4 regions of the Methylobacterium synurae genome follow, and region 3 is predicted to be linked to each of the others. Evidence: predicted binding sites of a transcription regulator. Region 3 holds the regulator's gene; each other region holds the start of a gene.
What was found. The regulator LexA, encoded in region 3, represses DNA repair genes until DNA is damaged. The targets are predictions, from matches to a motif close to TGTTCNNNNTGTGTTCNG.

Region 1 (3,204 bases), 4.2 Mb from region 3:
AGTTCGGTGATGATGCCGAAGGTGCCCTCCGAGCCGACCATCAGCCGGGTCAGGTCGTAGCCGGCCGAGGTCTTGCGCGCGCGCGGGCTGGTGCGGACGACGTCGCCGTTCGGCATCACGGCGGTGAGCGACAGCACGTTGTCCTTCATCGTACCGTAGCGCACCGCATTGGTGCCGGATGCCCGGGTCGCCGCCATGCCGCCCAGCGAGGCGTCGGCGCCGGGATCGATCGGGAAGAACAGGCCCTGGTCGCGCAGGTGCTCGTTCACCGCCTTGCGGGTCACGCCGGGCTGGACCACGCAATCCAGGTCCTCGGCATGGACCGCCAGCACCTTGTTCATGCCGTTCATGTCGATCGAGATGCCGCCGAACGGCGCGTTGACGTGGCCCTCGAGCGACGTGCCGGTGCCGAAGGCGACGACCGGCATCTTGTGCGCGGCGCAGACCCGCACGATTGCCTGCACGTCCTCGGTGCTCTCGGCATAGACCACCGCGTCCGGCGGCTGGTTGGCGACCCAGGTCAGGGTGCTGCCATGCTGCTCGCGCACCGCCTGCGAGGTGACGACACGGTTGCCGAACTGCGCCGTCAGCTCGCGGATGACCGCCTCGACGGTCTCAGGGCTTGGTCGGGCGCGGCTGGGGGCGGGGCTCTGGGCGTTCATGGCGGATCTCCCGGACGGTTCTCGCGGCGGACGGTGCTGCTTGTTAAAACCGCCAGCCTTTTGCCGGCACTCTAGCAGCCGCTTCCAGGCCGGCATATCCGGCGGCCCGGTCACGGAGAAGTGCGCTGGATGGCCGCCACCTTGCCCCAAGGTGCAACCCATTCGGGGATGCATCCCGTGTCCAAGCGTGGTACGTGCCAGGGCGCCCTTGTCATCCCGCCTGCGCCCGACCGGGAGCCCCACAATGGCAGACGACCGCCCCGCTTCGGTCTTCTTCTTCGCGCCGTTCGTGTCGTCGACGATGGCGATCGAGCCGGGCTGGATCGACTATAACGGCCACCTGAACATGGCCTATTACCACGTCCTGTTCGATCGGGCGGTGGACGAGGCGTTCGGAGTCGTCGGCCTCGGGCCCGACTACATGGATTCCGGGCGCGGCACGACCTTCGCGGCCGAGGTCCATGTGCGCTACCGCCGCGAACTGGTCCTCGACGATCGGGTCCGGGTGACGCTGCAACTCATCGGCTTCGACGAGAAGCGCATCCACTTCTATTCCGAGATCCGCCACGCCAGCGAGGGATGGGTCGCCGCCACCTCCGAGAACCTGTCCCTCCACGTCGATCCGGAAACGCGGCGCGTGGCGCCGTTCCCCGAGGACATCCAGGCCAATCTCTCGGTCATGCTCGGCTCGCATGCAAGGCTTCCGCGGCCTGACGACCTGGGCCGGACGATCGGCATCGCTGCCCGCGGCCGCGACGGCCACAATGCCCGGCCGGACACCATGGCCTTTGCGTCCGCCGGGGCCCGGGTCAGGCACTGACCACGCCGCTCAGCGGTGCGGCACGACGATCGGCGCCGGGGGCGGCGGCGCGATGCTCTGCTGACGCTGGATCTGGCCCTGGAGCTGGTTGGTCTCGAACCGGTTCTGCTGCTGGATGCTGCGGGATTCGGCCCCCGATTCGATCGAGCGGTTGATCCCCTCGACCCTCTGCTGGGCGCGGTTGGTCGGCACCTGGTTCTGCGCCAGCGCCGGGAGCGGCGCGGCGGCGAGAGCCAGGATCAGGAGGGCATGGGCACGCATCGGGGTCCTCTCCGTGGGCGAAGGGTTTTTCATCGAGAACGACGCCGCTCCCGCGGCAAGGTTCCGGCGCCTCGCCCACAGGCATGCGCCCGCCACCCTCGACGCCGTTCGCGTTTTGGTCCAGTGATGCGGGCATGACTCGCGAACTGCCCGCCGGGACCGCCCCCACCTCGATCTCCGCCCGCGCCCGCGCCGCGGTGGTGCCGCAGGACGCCTCCTACCTCACGGGGCTCAATCCCGAGCAGCGCCGCGCCGTCGAGGCGACGGACGGGCCGGTCCTGGTGCTGGCCGGCGCCGGCACCGGCAAGACCCGGGTGCTCACCACCCGCATCGCCCACCTGATCTCGACCGGGCGCGCCCGGCCCTTCGACGTCCTGGCGGTGACCTTCACCAACAAGGCCGCCCGGGAGATGAAGGAGCGGATCGGCACGCTGATCGGCCCGGCCGGGGAGGGGATGCCGTGGCTCGGCACCTTCCACGCCATCGGCACGAAGATCCTGCGCCGCCACGCCGAGCTGGTGGGCCTGAGCTCCGACTTCACGATTCTCGGCACCGACGACCAGTTGCGGCTCTTGAAGCAGGTGATCGCCGCCGCCGACCTCGACGAGAAGCGCTGGCCGGCCCGCAGCCTCGCCGGCACGATCGACGGCTGGAAGAATCGCGGCCTGTCGCCCGAGCAGGTGCCGGCCGGCGAAGCCTCGGCCTTCGGCTTCGGCAAGGGCGGGGGGCTCTATGCGGCCTATCAGGAGCGGCTGAAGTCGCTCAACGCCGTCGATTTCGGCGACCTGCTGCTGCTCTGCCTGAAGCTGTGGCGCGAGAACCCGGACGTGCTGACCAATTACCAGCAGCGCTTCCGCTATATCCTCGTCGACGAGTACCAGGACACCAACGTCGCGCAGTATCTCTGGCTGCGCCTGCTGGCGCAGGGCCACCGCAACGTGGCGTGCGTCGGCGACGACGACCAGTCGATCTATGGCTGGCGCGGGGCCGAGGTCGACAACATCCTGCGCTTCGAGCATGATTTTCCGGGCGCCCTGGTGGTGCGGCTGGAGAACAACTACCGCTCGACCGGCCACATCCTCGCCGCGGCCTCGGTGCTGATCGCCCATAACGAGGGCCGGCTCGGCAAGACCCTGCGCACCGACAGCCCGGAGGGCGAGAAGGTCACGGTCACGGGCGCCTGGGATTCGGAAGAGGAAGCCCGCCTCGTCTGCGAGGAGATCGAGAGCCTGCAGGCCAAGGGCCACAAGCTGTCGGAGATCGCCGTGCTGGTGCGCATCTCGGCCCAGATGCGCGAGATCGAGGACCGCTTCGTCCAGCTCGGGCTGCCCTACCGCGTCGTCGGCGGCCCGCGCTTCTACGAGCGGGCCGAGATCCGCGACGCGCTGGCGTATTTGCGCATCGTCGCCAACGGCTCCGACGACCTCGCCTTCGAGCGCATCTTCAATACGCCCAAGCGCG
Region 2 (3,204 bases), 2.3 Mb from region 3:
CCCGACCGGGTCGCCATAGGCCGGAAACACCCGGCGTACCGCGGCCACGAAGGCGAGGCCCACGTCCGTCACGGTGATCGCCGGGTCCTTGCCCTTGAGCAGCGTGACGTAGTGGCTCTTCATCAGCTTCGGCAGCACCGCGTCGCGGGTCGCGGCGGTGCCCAGCCCCTTCGGCTCGGTCGGGTTGGCGGGGTTCTCCAGCGCCCGCTTCAGGGCCGGATCCTCGATCTGGTCGATCAGGCGGCCCATCACCACCGGCAGCTCGCCCCGGGTGATGCGCCGGGGCGGCTCGGTCCGGGCGGTCTCGATCGTCGGTTCGCCGCCCGTGCCGGCCTCGCCGTCGCGGACCGGCGGCAGGCGCCCGGTGGTCGGCTCGTCGTCGGCCTTGGCCTTGCCGGGCACCACCTCGTCCTCGTCGGCCTCGGTGCCGTAGAGGGCGCGCCAGCCCGGCACCTTCACCACGCTGCCGGTGATGACGAAGCGCTTCTGTCCGAGCGGCGTCGCCACCTCGGCCGTCACCGTGGTGCGGGCGTCGATCCCGTCGGCCATGTGGGCGGCCAAAAAGTTCTTGGCGACGAGCAGCCACAGCCGCAACGCCTCGGGCGCGGCGTCGCCCGGGCCGGGCACCTTGCGCAGGGGCACGATGGCGTGGTGCTCGCCCGGGTCCTTGACGTAATGCCCCTTCGGCCCGCAGCGGATCTGCGGCGTCGCCGGGTTGTGGGCGGAGAGATCCTTGTCGGCCACCGCGATCGCCGCGAGCACCGCGGCGGCGTCCTTGGCTTGCGATTCCGGCAGGTGCACCGATTCGGTGCGGGGATAGCTGAGATAGCCCTTGTCGTAGAGCGCTTGCGCGTGGCGCGCCGTGACTTGGGGGTCCCAGCCGAAGCGCTTGGCGCAGGCGCGCGCCAGGGTGTCCTTCGAGAAGAGCTTGGGCGGCGTCCGGCGCACGTCCTTCTGCACCACCGCGAGGGGGCCGGCCCAGCCCTCGGCGGCGTCGCGGATCGTCTCCGCGTCCTCGATCGCGAAGATCTTGTCCTTCGGCGCGTGCCAGAGCGTCAGGCCGGCGCCGCTCTCCGTCGTCACCGGCAGGGCGACCTTATAGAAGTCGCGCGGCACGAAATTGCGGATGCGCTCCTCGAGATCGGCCAGGATCGCCAGCGTCGGCGTCTGCACGCCGCCGAAGCGCCAGGGCTCGCGGAAGGCCGGCGGGCGCAGGCGCAACGACACCGCCCGCGTGCCGTTGAGGCCGAGATGCCAATCCTCGTATTGCCGGCACAGGGCCTCGAGATAGGCGGCATAGTCGCGCTCGCCGGAATCGTCCTCGCGCGCCAGCAGCCCGAAGGCGCGGCGGATCGAAATCTCGTCGAGCGCCCCGAGGCGCAGGCGATCGACCCGGCCGCGCCAGCCGAGATGCTCCAAGACCTCCCAGGCGATCATCGAGCCCTCGCGCCCCGGATCGGTCGCGATGATCACCCGCTCGACCCCGGACAGCGCCTGGCGGATCGCCGCGAGCTTCGGCGCGTGCGACTGGCCCGAGCGGCCGTGACCGGGTGCGACCGGCAGCCGCTCCATGGCGATCGGCAGCGCGTCGAAGCGCCAGGGCTTCCAGTCCGGTCGGATCTCCCCGGGCTCGGCCACTTCCAGGAGGTGCCCCTCGGCCGCGACGCAGACCGTGCTGGGCGAGCGGAAGAACCGCTGCACCTGGCGCATCGCCGAGGGTTTCTCGAAGAAGAACAGGGTCTTGCCGCGAGGATTCGAACCGGAGGGTGAGCCGGGGGAGGTGGCCTGCGCCATGGCAGCGGGACGCTCCTGGGCGGGCGGAGGAGCCCGAACGAAGCGGGAACATACCGGAGGCTCCCGGGTACGGTCAACGCGGCGCATCGCGAAAAGAAAGGGCGCGGGCTTCTCCTCTTCCCGCGGGTGCAGGGCTGTCCGGGGAAAGATTGAGGCGCGAGTTTTCCCCTCTCCCCGCGGGCGGGGAGAGGCCTTCACCCCCCTCGTCGGGGGTGAAGGGAGCAGCGAACCGCAGGTTCGCCGCGAGGGTGAGGGGGTGTCTCAGGATGAGGCTCTTCCGGAACCTCCCCCTCACCCTCGCTCCGGCTTTCGCCTCCGCTCACTTCATCGACGACAAGGTCGATCAAGTCCTCTCCCCGCCCGCGGGGAGAGGGAGATTTCCCGCGCCTCCTCTTTTCCCCGGACAGCCCTGCCGTCCGCGGGGAGAGGGGAAACCCGGCGCCACACCGTTCCCCAGACGGCCCTTCCCCGAATGAGCGCCGCTCTCGGCTCCGCGTTCGCGCGATTCACCCTCACCGCCACGTTTCTGCCCGCGAAACGCCGCTTGCGCCCCGTGCATTCATCACATAAAGATATCTTTATGTTTCGCATCGGAGGCGAGGAGCCCCCAGTTATGACCGCCACCGTCCCCTTCGTCGACGCTTTGAGCGTGCTGCGGGCCGCCGCGGAGGAGACGCGCCTGCGCATCCTGGCGCTGCTCGGCGAGGGGGAGTTGTCGGTCTCCGACCTCACCGACATCCTCGGCCAGTCGCAGCCGCGGATCTCCCGCCACCTCAAGCTCCTGGTCGAGGCCGGGCTGGTGGTGCGCCACCGTGAGGGCGCCTGGGCGTTCTTCCGCCTGCGCGAGGGGATGGCTGCCTTGGTCGCCCCCCTCATCGCGGCCCTCGACACCGCGGCGCCGCCGCTCTCCGAGGACCGGGCGCGCCTCCAGGCGGTGCGGGCGCAGCGCGCGGAAGCCGCCCAGAGCTTCTTCGCGCGGCTGGCGCCGCAATGGGACCGAGTCCGCTCGCTCCACGTGCCGGAGGCCACCGTCGAGGCGGCGGTGCTCGACGCGCTGGGGAGCGGCCCGATCGGCAGCGTGGTCGATCTCGGCACCGGCACCGGGCGGATGCTCGGTCTCCTGGCGCCGCGGGCCGCCCGGGCGACGGGGTTGGATGCCAACCACACGATGCTCTCGGTCGCCCGCGCCAACCTGGAGCGCCAGGGCCTGACCCGGATCGACCTGCGCCAGGGCGACATCCACGCCCCGCCCTTCGGCCGGGCGAGCTTCGATCTCGTGTTGATCCACCAGGTGCTGCATTATCTCGACGACCCGGCGCGGGCGCTTCGCGAGGCCGCCCGCCTCGTCGCTCCGGGCGGCCGCCTCCTCGTGGTCGATTTCGCCCCCCACAGCCTGGAATTCCTGCGCGC
Region 3 (3,204 bases):
GCTTCCTGATCGTCGCGGTGCTCTCGGTGCGCAAGGTGCGCGGCGCGCTGCTTGCCGGCATCCTGACCGTGACGGCGTTGAGCTTCATCGTCGCCGACAACACCTTCCAGGGTGTGGCCTCGCTGCCGCCCTCGATCGCCCCGACCCTGTTCGCCCTCGACATCAAGGGCGCGCTGTCGGGCGGCCTGCTCAACGTGATCCTGGTGTTCTTCCTCGTCGAATTGTTCGATGCCACCGGCACGCTGATGGGCGTCGCCAACCGGGCGGGGCTGCTGACCGAGGGCAAGATGGAGCGCCTCGACAAGGCGTTGATGGCGGATTCCTCGTCGATCTTCGTCGGCTCGCTGCTCGGCACGTCGAGCACGACCGCCTATCTCGAGAGCGCGTCCGGCGTCGAGGAGGGCGGGCGCACCGGGCTCACCGCCGCCACGGTGGCGGTTTTGTTCCTGGCCTGCCTGTTCTTCGCGCCCCTCGCCGGCTCGGTCCCGGCCTATGCCACGGCGCCGGCCCTGTTCTACGTCGCCTGCCTGATGCTGCACGAGCTGGTCGATCTCGACTGGGACGACCTGACCGAGGTGCTGCCGGCCTGCGTCACGGCGCTGCTGATGCCCTTCACCTACTCGATCGCCAACGGCGTCGCCTTCGGCTTCATCACCTACGCGGTGATCAAGCTGCTCACCGGGCGGTTCCGGGACGTGAAGCCGGTGGTGTGGGTGATCGCCGCGGTGTTCCTGTTCAAGTTCGTGGCGACCGGCAGCGCGCACTGACGAGCGCGACGCCCTGAACCCTCCCCCCTCTGCGGGGGAGGGTGGCCTGCGGAGCAGGCCGGGAGAGGGGAACCACGCTTCCGGAGAGGTCGCGACCATAGTGACGGACGCCACCTGGATCAGCGTCGCGCTGCCCCTCTCGGCGGGACTTCGTCCCGCTGCGCTCACTCCGTTCGCCACCCTCCCCCGCAGAGGGGGGGAGGGTTCCCGCGCTTGACTGAAAGCCCCTTCAGTACTTCCGGACCAGGCTCACCAGCCGGCCCTGGATCCGCACCCGGTCGGGCCCGAGCACGCGGGTCTCGTAGGCCGGGTTCGCGGCCTCGAGCGCGATCGAGGAGCCGCGGCGGCGCAGGCGCTTGAGCGTGGCCTCCTCGTCGTCGATCAGCGCCACGATGATGTCGCCGGTATTGGCGGTTTCCTGGCGGCGGATCACCACGAGGTCGCCGTCGAGGATGCCGGCCTCGATCATCGAGTCGCCGCGCACCTCCAGGGCGTAATGCTCGCCGCTCGCCAGGAAGTCCGGCGACATCGCCACCGTGCGGCTCTGGCTCTGGATCGCCGAGATCGGCGTACCGGCGGCGATCCGGCCCATCACCGGCACGCTGACCGACTGGCCGTTCTCGTCCGACGCCGTCGCCATCGCGGGGATACCGGCCTGCCGCTTCGGCTCGTGAGCGCGCCCGCCCTCGACCACGCTGGGATTGAACCGCACCACCTCGGCCGTGGCCGCGACCGGCGCCGGTCCCGTCACCGTGTCGGGCAGGCGGATCACCTCGATCGCCCGGGCCCGGTTCGGCAGGCGGCGCAGGAAGCCCCGCTCCTCCAGGGCCGTGATCAGGCGGTGGATGCCCGATTTCGACTTGAGATCGAGGGCGTCCTTCATCTCGTCGAAGGACGGGGGCACGCCCGTCTCGCGCATTCTCTGCTGAATGAAGCGGAGCAGGTCCAACTGCTTACGCGTGAGCATGTGACACTCTCATCCCCGCGCTGCCGCGCTCCGGAAACAAATCGCGAACATGGTAAGCGTTCCGCAAGTGTTCCGCAAGCGGCTTCGAAAAAGCGGCGCGAGGGCGCAGCAACCGGGGTGATAGACGGGGATGTCACGGGTCGATCGGACGATGAGGCACGTTCCGCGCGGTGTTCGACCGGCGCGGGACTGTCCGCCGCGCCGGTCCGAGCCTGCGCCTCAGCCCCGCCCCTTGCGGCCCTTGTATTTCGGCTTCTGACCAGGAAACCCTTGCGTCGAGCGGCCGGTCGGGCGCTCGGCGTAGGTGAACGGCACCTCGCGGTCGGTGCCCGGGCCCATGTCGTCGAGGTCGGGCTGGCGGATGCGGGTGCCTTCGTCCGAGACGCCCTTGCCGCCCGGACCGTAGCCGAGCGGTTCCGCACCCCGGCGCTTGCGCTTGGCGCCGAAGCGGCCGGCCTCGCGCTCGACATCGGCCTGCTCGGCCATCGGGTCGTCGGCGATGGCGAGCTCGGTCGCCTGGAGCCGCTTGAGCTCGTCGCGCAGGCGCGCTGCCTCCTCGAAGTCGAGATCGGCGGCGGCCGCCCGCATCCTTTTCTCGAGGTCGGCCATCACCGCCTTGAGGTTGTGGCCGACCGTGACGGCGGATTTCGCCAGCCCCGTATCGACCTGGACGTGGTCGCGCTCGTAGACGCTCTCCAGGATGTCGGAGATGTTGCGCTTCACGCTCTGGGGCGTGATGCCGTGCTCCTCGTTATAGGCGAGCTGCTTCTTGCGCCGGCGCTCGGTCTCGGCCATCGCCCGCTCCATCGAGCCGGTGATGTGGTCGGCGTAGAGGATGCAGCGGGCGTCGGCGTTGCGGGCGGCCCGCCCGATGGTCTGGATCAGCGAGGTCTCGGAGCGCAGGAAGCCTTCCTTGTCGGCGTCGAGGATGCCGACGAGGGCGCATTCCGGGATGTCGAGGCCCTCGCGCAGGAGGTTGATGCCGATCAGAACGTCGAAGGCGCCGAGCCGCAGGTCGCGGATGATCTCGATCCGCTCCAGCGTGTCGATGTCGGAATGCATGTAGCGCACCCGCACGCCGTTCTCGTGCAGGTACTCGGTCAGGTCCTCGGCCATGCGCTTGGTCAGCGTCGTCACCAGCGTGCGGTAGCCGGCGGCCGCCACCTCCTTCACCTCGCCGAGCAGGTCGTCGACCTGCGAGCGGGCCGGGCGTACCTCGATCACCGGATCGACGAGGCCGGTCGGGCGGATGACCTGCTCGGCGAAGACGCCGCCGGTCTGTTCCAGCTCCCACTTCGCCGGCGTCGCCGAGACGTGGATCGATTGCGGGCGCATCGCGTCCCATTCCTCGAACCGCAAGGGTCGGTTGTCGAGGCAGGAGGGCAGCCGGAAGCCGTACTCGGCGAGCGTCGCCTTGCGGCGGAAGTCGCCCCGGTACATGCCGCCGATCTGCGAGACCGTGACGTGGCT
Region 4 (3,204 bases), 1.6 Mb from region 3:
CGGCGGCTATATCGACGTGCGCTCGACCGTCGGCCAGGGCACGGTCTTCGCCATCTACCTGCCGCGTCACGTGCCGGCACCGGAGGTCGAGGCTCCCGAGGCTCTGCCCGAGATCGCCTCGCCCGCATCCGGCACCGCTCCGGCCGCAGCGGCAGCGCCCGCGTCTGCGGCGGAACCGCCGAAGCCGCCGGCCCGCGACCTCACCGGCCACGGCACGATCCTGCTGGTCGAGGACGAGGATCCGGTCCGCGCCGTCAACGGCCGGGCGCTCACCGCCCGCGGCTACACCGTGCTGGAAGCCGCTTCGGGCCTGGAAGCCCTGCAGATCATGCAGGAGCGCGAGGTGCCGGTCGATCTCGTCGTCTCCGACGTGGTGATGCCCGAGATGGACGGCCCGACCCTGCTGCGCGAACTCCGCAAGGCCCATCCGAACCTGAAGGTGATCTTCGTCTCGGGCTATGCCGAGGACGCTTTCCGCAAGAACCTGCCCGACGGCGAGGAATTCAACTTCCTGCCCAAGCCGTTCAGCCTGAAGCAGCTCGTCGAGACGGTGAAGACCACGATGGCGGGGTGAGGGGAGGCCGATCGCGTCCTTGTGGCCGCCGCCCGCCGGACTTACATCCATGTATGTAACCAGGAGGTGGCCATGAAGACCGCGATCAGCATGCGCGAGCTCCAGAAGATGTCGGCCGGCGCGATCCAGGCGCTGCCGCACGCGATGCCGATCAAGAACGGTACCGCGACCGTCGGCATCCTGTTGCCGATCCGCAGCGTGTCTCCGGAACATATGCGCAAGGTGCTGGCCGACATCGATGCGGCGGCTGCCCGGCGGACACCGGAGGAGAACGCCGCGATCGACCGGTTGCTGGCGGAGCGCGGCATCGAATGACGATCTGATCGATCGTCGCTGTGAGAACGTCGCGTCCCCCCTCGCCGATGATCGTCGTCGGTACCAATATCATCCTGGGCGTCATCCTTGGACGACGGTCTCGTCCGGCCTTCGAGACCGTTCAAGTGTGCCGAAAACTCGTCACTTCGGCTCGCGCCGTCGACGAGGTTCGTGGCGTGTTGCGCGATCTGCCAGGGGCTCGAGGGGAGACGATCGCGCAGGCCGAAACACTTCTGAGCAGTCTCACGGTAATCGAGGCCTACGCGTACGACGAGCAACTACCCGAGGCAGCCCGCGTCCTCTCCCAAGCCGTCGCATCCCGCAACGGCTCGACCAGCGACGCGCATCTCCTCGCCTGCGCCTGGCTGCTGGATGCCGACATCTGGAGCCACGACCGCGACTTCGCCGGGACCGGCTGGCCGTCCTGGTCGAACGCCAACCTCCTCCGGGCCCTCGACGGCCCCTGATCCCCCCGAAAAATCCCCCGGCGAATGCCCCCACGCCCTTGCCGAATGAGAACAAAACAAGTACGTAACACCCAGCCGCGAGATTGAGACTTAGCGCCCCTCCTGCCATAAGGACCCCGCCGACATGGCTCAGCCCCAGACGCGAGTGGTGGAATTTCCGACCATGGACAAAGACAAGTCGAAGGCGATCGACGCCGCCCTCGCCCAGATCGAGCGCGCCTTCGGCAAGGGCTCGATCATGCGGCTCGGCAAGGGCGACAAGGTGCAGGAGGTCGAGGTCGTCTCGACCGGGTCGCTCGGCCTCGACATCGCGCTCGGCGTCGGCGGCCTGCCGCGCGGCCGCGTGATCGAGATCTACGGGCCTGAATCCTCCGGCAAGACCACGCTCGCCCTCCACACCATCGCTGAGGCCCAGAAGAAGGGCGGCGTCTGCGCCTTCGTGGATGCCGAGCACGCCCTCGATCCGGTCTATGCCCGCAAGCTCGGCGTCAATCTCGACGACCTCCTGATCTCCCAGCCCGATACCGGCGAGCAGGCGCTGGAGATCACCGACACCCTGGTGCGCTCCGGCGCCATCGACATCCTGGTGGTCGATTCGGTGGCGGCGCTGACCCCGCGGGCCGAGATCGAGGGCGAGATGGGCGACCAGCAGCCGGGCCTCCAGGCCCGCCTGATGAGCCAGGCCCTGCGCAAGCTTACCGGCTCGATCTCGCGCTCGAACTGCATGGTCATCTTCATCAACCAGATCCGGATGAAGATCGGCGTGATGTACGGCAGCCCCGAGACCACGACGGGCGGCAACGCGCTGAAGTTCTACGCCTCGGTCCGCCTCGACATCCGCCGCATCTCGACCCTCAAGGATCGCGACCAGCCGATCGGCAACAGCGTCCGGGTCAAGGTGGTCAAGAACAAGGTGGCACCGCCGTTCAAGCAGGTCGAGTTCGACATCATGTTCGGCGAGGGCGTATCGAAGGTCGGCGAGCTGATCGATCTCGGCGTCAAGGCCGGCATCGTCGAGAAGTCGGGCGCCTGGTTCTCCTACGACAGCCAGCGCCTCGGCCAGGGCCGCGAGAACTCGAAGGGCTTCCTGCGCGACAACCCCGATATCGCTAACAAGATCGAGGCCTCGATCCGGCAGAATTCGGGGCTGGTGGCCGACAAGATCCTGGAGAACGCCACCCCGACGGCGGACGATCTCGACGAGGGGTCGGCCTGATCTTAACGGATCGGCACCGACGATATCGGGGGCCGCCGCGCGACGAGCGCGGTGGCCCCTTCCGTTTTACGGGGCTGTAAAGGACCGAAAAAGCGCGGGTATCCCCCTCTCCCCGCGGGCGGGGAGAGGGCTCCATCGACCTTGTCGTCGATGGAGCAAGCGCAGGCGAAGCCGGAGCGAGGGTGAGGGGGCCTCGACGAGTGAGGCTCCTCCGGAAACACCCCCTCACCCTCGCCCTGCGGGCTCCTTTCGTCCCCTGCAAGGGGGACGAAAGCCTCTCCCCGCCCGCGGGGAGAGGGGAAACCCGCGCCTGTTCTGGTCCTCCGAAAGACCCGCTCGTCACAGGGCTCCCGGCCCGGCCCAGCCGAACAGCCCGGCGAACACGAACCCGATCCCGACGATCGCCACGCCCCAGACCGGCGTGCGGATCCACGGAATGCCGAAGCCGTAGATCGGCAGGTAGAGGAGGCGAGCCCAGAAATAGAGCTCCGCTCCCCACGCCACCGCGCCGCCCTGACGGCCCGAGACCGCGGCGGCCAGAACCAGGGCGGCGAAGAGCGGGAAGGTCTCGAAGAAGTTGGCCGAGGCCCGCTTCAGCCGGGCGGCGGCGCCGGTGACCTCACCCTCGTTGT

Region 1: the regulator LexA is predicted to act here: its motif matches at 1,849-1,866, upstream of HBB12_RS04615 (ATP-dependent helicase).
Region 2: the regulator LexA is predicted to act here: its motif matches at 1,828-1,845, upstream of HBB12_RS13830 (type IA DNA topoisomerase).
Region 4: the regulator LexA is predicted to act here: its motif matches at 1,404-1,421, upstream of recA (recombinase RecA).

What each region holds. Positions count from the first base shown of each region.
Region 1 is NZ_JAAQRC020000001.1:1,019,296-1,022,499, forward strand. Features, by position in the region: gene HBB12_RS04600 (FAD-binding oxidoreductase) at 1-662, opposite strand, end outside; gene HBB12_RS04605 (thioesterase family protein) at 907-1,482, shown strand; gene HBB12_RS04610 (hypothetical protein) at 1,492-1,743, opposite strand; gene HBB12_RS04615 (ATP-dependent helicase) at 1,878-3,204, shown strand, end outside.
Region 2 is NZ_JAAQRC020000001.1:3,001,856-3,005,059, forward strand. Features, by position in the region: gene HBB12_RS13830 (type IA DNA topoisomerase) at 1-1,794, opposite strand, end outside; gene HBB12_RS13835 (ArsR/SmtB family transcription factor) at 2,408-3,204, shown strand, end outside.
Region 3 is NZ_JAAQRC020000001.1:5,259,408-5,262,611, reverse strand. Features, by position in the region: gene HBB12_RS24115 (NCS2 family permease) at 1-767, shown strand, start outside; gene lexA (transcriptional repressor LexA) at 997-1,734, opposite strand; gene uvrB (excinuclease ABC subunit UvrB) at 1,954-3,204, opposite strand, start outside.
Region 4 is NZ_JAAQRC020000001.1:3,680,099-3,683,302, reverse strand. Features, by position in the region: gene cckA (cell cycle histidine kinase CckA) at 1-574, shown strand, start outside; gene HBB12_RS17055 (hypothetical protein) at 647-889, shown strand; gene HBB12_RS17050 (PIN domain-containing protein) at 937-1,356, shown strand; gene recA (recombinase RecA) at 1,520-2,572, shown strand; gene HBB12_RS17040 (MAPEG family protein) at 2,912-3,204, opposite strand, start outside.